Linked DNA regions of Pseudobacteriovorax antillogorgiicola. The protein of the gene in region 1 binds, or shares a complex with, the protein of each later gene. Links are inferred from orthologs where the notes say so. Each region holds a gene or a part of one and is shown on either strand. Other genes may lie near its edges. The genes, in order: B9N89_RS06960 and sufU.

Evidence for each region.
Region 2: the proteins of B9N89_RS06960 (region 1) and sufU are in contact, whole or in part, in a solved structure (PDB 5XT5), measured with the Bacillus subtilis proteins. The link is inferred for Pseudobacteriovorax antillogorgiicola from one-to-one orthologs.

The regions. Positions count from the first base shown.
Region 1 is NZ_FWZT01000004.1:189,894-193,200, forward strand. The notes cover bases 325-3,307. They hold B9N89_RS06960 (aminotransferase class V-fold PLP-dependent enzyme), read left to right. Parts: upstream 325-1,197; coding sequence 1,198-2,418; downstream 2,419-3,307. Other genes in these bases: B9N89_RS06955 (hybrid sensor histidine kinase/response regulator), read right to left, coding at 325-783; B9N89_RS06965 (Rieske (2Fe-2S) protein), read left to right, coding at 2,428-2,742; B9N89_RS06970 (type B 50S ribosomal protein L31), read left to right, coding at 3,038-3,280. Also shown: more of B9N89_RS06955, read right to left, coding at 1-324. UniProt on the Bacillus subtilis protein: Type II cysteine desulfurase that acts as the initial step in the SUF-like Fe-S cluster assembly pathway.
Region 2 is NZ_FWZT01000014.1:130,709-134,031, forward strand. What follows is about bases 111-3,109. They hold sufU (Fe-S cluster assembly sulfur transfer protein SufU), read left to right. Parts: upstream 111-1,383; coding sequence 1,384-1,836; downstream 1,837-3,109. Other genes in these bases: sufD (Fe-S cluster assembly protein SufD), read left to right, coding at 114-1,394; B9N89_RS18185 (NifU family protein), read left to right, coding at 1,845-2,408; B9N89_RS18190 (hypothetical protein), read right to left, coding at 2,485-2,691; B9N89_RS18195 (S41 family peptidase), read left to right, coding at 2,837-3,109. In the rest of the region: Fe-S cluster assembly ATPase SufC, read left to right, coding at 1-95; more of B9N89_RS18195, read left to right, coding at 3,110-3,323. UniProt on the Bacillus subtilis protein: Part of the SUF-like system that mediates the biosynthesis of iron-sulfur (Fe-S) clusters. Acts as a sulfurtransferase and thus transfers sulfur from SufS to SufB.

The DNA.
Region 1 (3,307 bases):
CATGGCGTTTGAAATCAGGTTGTGAATAACGATGGCAAGGGTAGCAGAATCAAAAGCGATCAGACCTTCTGGCTTTTCGATGGCAAACTTGTAGTGAATACCCTTTCGATTGGCCTGACTGGCGAAGGCATTTGCCTCTGACTCAAGAAAACTGGCGATGTCCCGTTCGGTGTTTAAATCGAGTGTGATCTTGCCGCTATCGCGAACCATTTTTAGGATATTTTCAAACATGACGATCGTGTTACGAGCCATATCACGGATAGCCTCGACATCCTCGCGCTTTGGAGTTTCCGATTCTAAGATCAGTTCTGCAAGGGATCGAATGTTGATCAATGGGCTTCGGATGTCGTGAGTTAATTGATTGGTAAACTTCTGATTGATTTCTTGTTGAATTCTAAGCTTCCGAGCAATCTCAGCCTTATCGATGGCGTTGTGTAGAATAATAGGCAATGACTCAGGAGAGATCATATCTTTCAAGACGAACTCGATAGCCCCTTCCTGGATGTACCTCTGGCGCGATGACATCCCACTATCCCCTGAGGTTGCGATGATAGGGCAGAACAGGTTTGCTTTTCGAAGTTCTCGGAATATTTCGATGCCAGAGGTTTCGCCAGGAAAGCGATGGTCGAGGAAAATACAGTCTGGATTTTCTCGAAGTGCTGTGCTGACCCCGTCCTTGAGGTTGGCTGCCTCGGTAACACGAGCCGATGCTTCGCTTTCTTGCAAGCAGTGCCGCAGGATGCGTCGATCTTCTGGGTCGTCATCAATGATAAGGATCTTCACAGTTACCTCGTACCCCATGTTAATGGGCTGCTTCCCTCTCGTCTTTTTTTCAGATAGCTTGAGTATCTAGCTGTAAGTGGTTAACACGGTGAGGTTTGTCTTCTCTGCTCTTCGCTGAGGACAGCTTGCCTGGGAGAGGTTTTGTTATAATTGACCGGGAGTCAGACTGATAGTTTTAACTAACCATAACCATGTGTTATTGGAATCATGCTCACCTGCACATCGCTAGCTCTCCCCAGGAGCTCTTGTGGAGAGCTAGCGATGCTGGTTCCTCGCTGTCTTGTGGCGTGAGGCATCGCATAGGTTTCATTTGTTTTTTCCGCAAAAAAAACGTAAGTCTAATACGACCATAAAATAGTTTATCATTTTGGTCAGGATTTACTTGCCCGTCAATTTGCACCTTAAGAGGAACTCATGGTATCGGCATCAATAGCATCCATCCGCGAACAATTTCCTATTATTACCCAGTCCAAGCCAGCATTGGCGTATCTAGACTCAGCTGCAAGTAGTCAAAAACCTAAGTGTGTCATTGATAGAATCAAATCTTACTACGAATCAGAAAATGCTAACGTCCATCGTGGTATCTATAAGCTGAGTGAAACAGCGACAGCTGCATTTGAAGCAAGCCGGAAGACGGTGGCTGAGTTTCTAGGTGGTGTCAAAGAGCAAGAAGTTATTTTCACTAAGGGTACGACTGATAGCGTGAATCTAGTAGCAAGTTCTTGGTGCGGGAAGAACCTTAAAGAAGGTGATGAGATTGTCCTAACGGTCGCTGAGCACCATTCAAACATGGTTCCTTGGCAAATCGCAGCCGAGAAAGCAGGGGCCACCATCAAATATATTCCCCTGACAAGTGATTACAGACTCGATCTTGATGTTGCAGCCTCGTTAATCTCAGGTAAAACTAAGCTGGTAGCCATGGGCCATGTTTCCAATGTTCTTGGTATCATTCATCCCGTTAAATCTGTCATTGCGTTAGCTAAGAAAGTCGGAGCTGTGACGTTTATCGATGGTGCCCAAGGTGCACCGCATCTGACACTAGATATGAAAGACCTAGATTGCGATTTCTATGCATTTAGTGGTCACAAGGTGATGGCACCTACAGGCACTGGAGTTCTCTACGGTCGTGAGAATCTTTTGAACGATATGCCCCCATATCAGGGCGGTGGAGATATGATTGAGACAGTGAGCCTTAAGGGATCAACATGGAACACTCTCCCTAGCAAGTTCGAGGCAGGAACTCCGAACATTGCCGGTTTTGTAGGGCTAGGAGAAGCGCTTAGGTTTGTGATGGCTATCGATAAAGAGGCTGCTTTGGAGCACGATCGTAGGCTTGGAGCAAGGGCTATTGAAGTCTTATCTGAAGCCAAGGGGGTGAGGCTCTTCAGTAAGGTTGCTGATGACTGGGTTGGAGTGGTGACCTTCTATCACGAACAAATTCATCCCCACGACCTTGCTTCCATTTGCGATTCTGAACAAGTCTGCATCAGAGCGGGGCATCACTGTGCGCAGCCATTGATGGAAGCTCTCGGAGTTAGTGCAACCTCGCGGATGTCCCCTTATGTATATAACAACGACGATGATGTTGATGCATTTATTAAGGCCTTCCGGAAGGCTGAAAAACTTTTCTGCTAGAGGGCTCCTATGACTTGGTACAATATATGTAAGTTTGATGAGCTGCAGAGCGACGTTCTCCAACGATTCGAGCTGCCTGCCCAAGCCATAGTCGTGGTTAAGTCTGACGACAAGGTTAGTGCCTTTCAAGACCGATGCTCCCATCAGGATATTCCGCTGTCTGACTTTGGCCAAATTCAAGATGGTGAAATCATTTGCTTCGCCCATGGAGCTAAGTTTTGTGCAGCAGATGGCAAGGTGCTTTGTGCTCCGGCGACTGCCCCGTTGAAGGCATTTCCTTGTAAAGTGGAAAGTGGTGTGGTCATGGTTGAAGTGGGTCCATAGTAATAGAGATTCGGGTTTCCCTAGTCTTAAATCACTATTAGGGTCAGCTTGCTTTCTCTGTTAGTTATGATAAAACCCGACCGAGACCCTTAGCACCTTCAGTTATTCCAGGTATTTAGCCTCAGATTTCAAGTTATGTCAAAATGGCTGCATCTGGTTCGCTAATATTTTAATTCAAGCTGTTGCAATGACTCAAGATTTGTGATTAATTCCCGATGGTATTTATTGACTTTGTAGGACGGTACTGATAGGTAATCCGATCTCAGGTCGTCTGAAACTAGGAGTTGTGAGTAAAATGAAAAAAGACATTCATCCAGAGTACGGGTTCGTAGTATTTAAAGATATCGCTTCCGATTTTTCGTTCCTAACCCGCTCTACTAAGAAATCAAGTGAAACTGTTAAGTGGGAAGATGGTAACGAGTATCCCGTGATCAACGTTGAAATCTCGTCTGCATCTCACCCATTCTACACGGGTAAGCAGAAGCTTGTGGATACTGCTGGACGTATCGAAAAGTTCCGTCGCAAGTACAACAAGTAAGCCTCCAAGTACCAGCCGTTTAAGGCT
Region 2 (3,323 bases), on another replicon or contig:
TTCACGTACTAAGCGACGGCAAAATCATCAAGTCAGGTGATAAGAGTTTGGCGTTGGATATCGAGGAAAAAGGCTACGACTGGCTTTTAAATTAAGGTCGGAAAGGGATACGCATGAATACACTTGTTGAACAGGCCTTTCAAACCCTAAGCCACAGACCAGATTGGTTGCTTAAAAAGGGCGAAGAGTCTCTTTCAGCGCTTCGGTCTCTAGGTGTGCCGACTCGAAAAGATGAAGAGTGGAAATACACTAGCGCCAAGAAAATGATCGATAAGCCCTACGCTCTAGCTTCAAATTTAGAGGAAGCTGCTAGTTTGGGTACCTTCTATCATGCTGATGAAAAGTGTCTACGACTGGTCTTTCACAATGGACGCTTTGTCCCGAGTCAATCTAATATCAAAGATGCTCCATCAGGCCTTGAAATCAAATCTTTAAACGACGCTTGGTCGGAAGCTGAATTTGTAAATAAGCTGAAAAGTGTTTCGGAATTCAGAAATGCTTTTCAAGCTGCGAATACGGCTTTGCTTAACGAAGGACTGGTTATTTCAGCAAAGCGTAACCAAGCAATCGCCTCGATTGTTGACTTGGTGTTTATTTATAGCGATCAGGGTCAAGACGAAGAACTTCTTAGTAGCCCTACGATATTCGTCGATGCTGAACCCTCATCAGCTCTGACGGTTCGTGAGCTACACGTAGGTGATCGACAGCGACCTCTACTCAATAACATCCAAATTCACGTCACAGCTCAGGCGAATAGCCGGGTGAAGCTCTATAAGTTTCAGAATCTGGGATCAAACTCGGTTCATGTGGACCACACCGAAGTTGAGCAGATGCGAGACTCCCGTTTTGAGACCTTTAGTTTCACTTTGGGAGCAAGCCTGGCTCGCAACGATCTACAAGTCAAACTCAAAGAGCCTGGTGCTTCGGTACAATTGGATGGGCTCTATGCGACACGGGGTAACCAACATGTCGATAACCAAACTGTTGTGGACCACATTAGTCCCAACTGCGAATCAAGTCAGCTCTATAAAGGGGTGCTCAAGGACAAAAGCCGCGCTGTATTTAATGGTAAGGTATTGATTCGAAGAGATGCGCAGCAAACTAATGCCCAGCAGCTGAATAAAAACTTGCTTCTTAGTGAAGGTGTGGAAGTCGATACGAAACCACAGATGGAGATCGACGCTGATGATGTTAAATGCGCCCATGGTGCGACTGTGGGGCGAATGGCCGATGATGAATTATTCTACCTGGAGAGTCGCGGTATCAGGCAAGATCTCGCCCGCAAAATGCTGGCGATAGGCTTTCTGAATGAAACCATTCAAGGCATAACAGACGAGTTTGTGCGGCAAGAGTTTGAGTTAACTCTCAAGAAAGAGTTTACCGATGGTATCTGAAGAGCACAACAACGACCTCTACCAGAAAGTGCTCCTAGAGCACGCGAGGCAGCCTCGCAACTTCGGTGAAGATGCGGAGGCGCAGTTGCGCGCTGAAGGTCGCAACAAGTTGTGTGGTGACACAATTCGTGTCTATCTCCGATTGTCGGAGAAAGATAGGGTTGAAAAGGCATCATTTGATGGTGAGTCCTGTGCAATCTGCAAGGGCACAGCATCATTGCTAACAACTGAGCTAACAGGCAAGACACGTGATGAAGCAAAGCAGATGATTGAGGATCTCGATCGTTTTGCTAGCGAATGGTCTTTACCAGAGCACCTAGGTGCATTTAAGCCATTGCAGGCATTAAAGAAGTTCCCAACTCGGCTGAAGTGTTTAACTTTACCTTGGCGGACCTTTCAGTCGGCGCTGCTAGGCAATCAAGAAACTGTTTCAACAGAGTGAGGTGGGGCATGGATTTAATTAAGACTATGGTTCGGGCAACACCCAATCCTTATGCCAAGAAAATTATTTGTAACTTTGACGTCAAGGCCCGCGGCAAAGTCAGTTTTAACGGCGTTGATGAATGTACTCATGTGCCCTTAGCTCTAGCCTTGTTTCAACTGCCTGAGGTGACCCAAATTCACTTCTTTGAGAATGTGGTCACAATCACACAAAGTGGTAACATTGCTTGGGATGATTTAGTGGAACAAGCCAAGAAAGTGATTATTAATCTTCTACCCCAGCACGATCCTGACTTTGAAAGTGCTGAACACAATAGAAGGAAGGGTCTCCCAACGGAAATTCTTCAGATTGAAGAAATCTTGGATCGCACCATCAGACCAGCTCTGCAAGGGGATGGTGGAGACTTAGAGGTTCTCGATCTAGATGGTCACCTGCTTACGATTCGTTACGAGGGTGCTTGTGGCTCCTGCCCGAGTGCTGCAACGGGCACTCTATCAGCGATCCAGAGTGTATTACGGGACGAGTACGATCCCGAACTTGAAGTGATTCCTATCATGCTCGAAACTCACTAGGTTCAAGCCTGACCAACAACACCGACTCCGCGGCATTCGATAGGCAACGCCGTGGAATTTGGCCCCCTCCCATAGCTTAGAGAAGTAAACCATTAATCAAGTTTTGAACTGTAAGTGCCAGTAAAATTGTGGCGCCACCCAAGCCTATGAAGGCAAGTGCGATGAGGCTAGCCTTGATGATCTGCTTTTTTTGCTGGTGCTTCATAAGCTCTTCAAAGCGAACGAGAACCGTGTAGTCGTGCACGCTTTGGCTGTAATAAGCTAAATTTGTGGTGTTTTTCATATATTAAACCATCATTATTACTATCAATTCCTCCCGATCTTATGGAAAAAACGACCATATGTCAAAAAAATATATATAGATGTTGACATTCTAGACAGAAAGTCCTAAAAATTCTGTCATCAAGACGTATTATGAGCAGGCCGTGATGACAAGATCCATGACTTTCGCGGTCTTGATTTCATCCCTTTTGCTGACCTTGTTGACTCTGTCGTTGCTTGACAAACGAAATCAAGTCCGACCCATAGACAACGAAATATTCTTCTATTACAAGCTCGACCAGCGTTTGGATAGTCTTGCTACGATCCAAAAAGCGATCGAAACGAAGTACGCTTTGATCGATATTAAGCAAGAGAGGTTAGGTCTCGACATCGAGGGGCTTTTCCGAAAGGCTCGGGACCGAGAGCGCGATTACCCCAATACGGAAAAGTCGTTCTATCGAGCGGTTAGCAACCTTTGGTTTCTGGACCGAGTGAGACAGGTGGTGGCATCCTTCCAGGATACCCACCTCCAAGTCTTGCCCCTATTGGAATTGCCTACGGTGCATCTAGGCTTTCAAATCCATCACGTCGATCAAAAGTACATCATCACAGGCATGGATTCAGATCTTGAGGAAGTTCTTGAGATTGGCGATC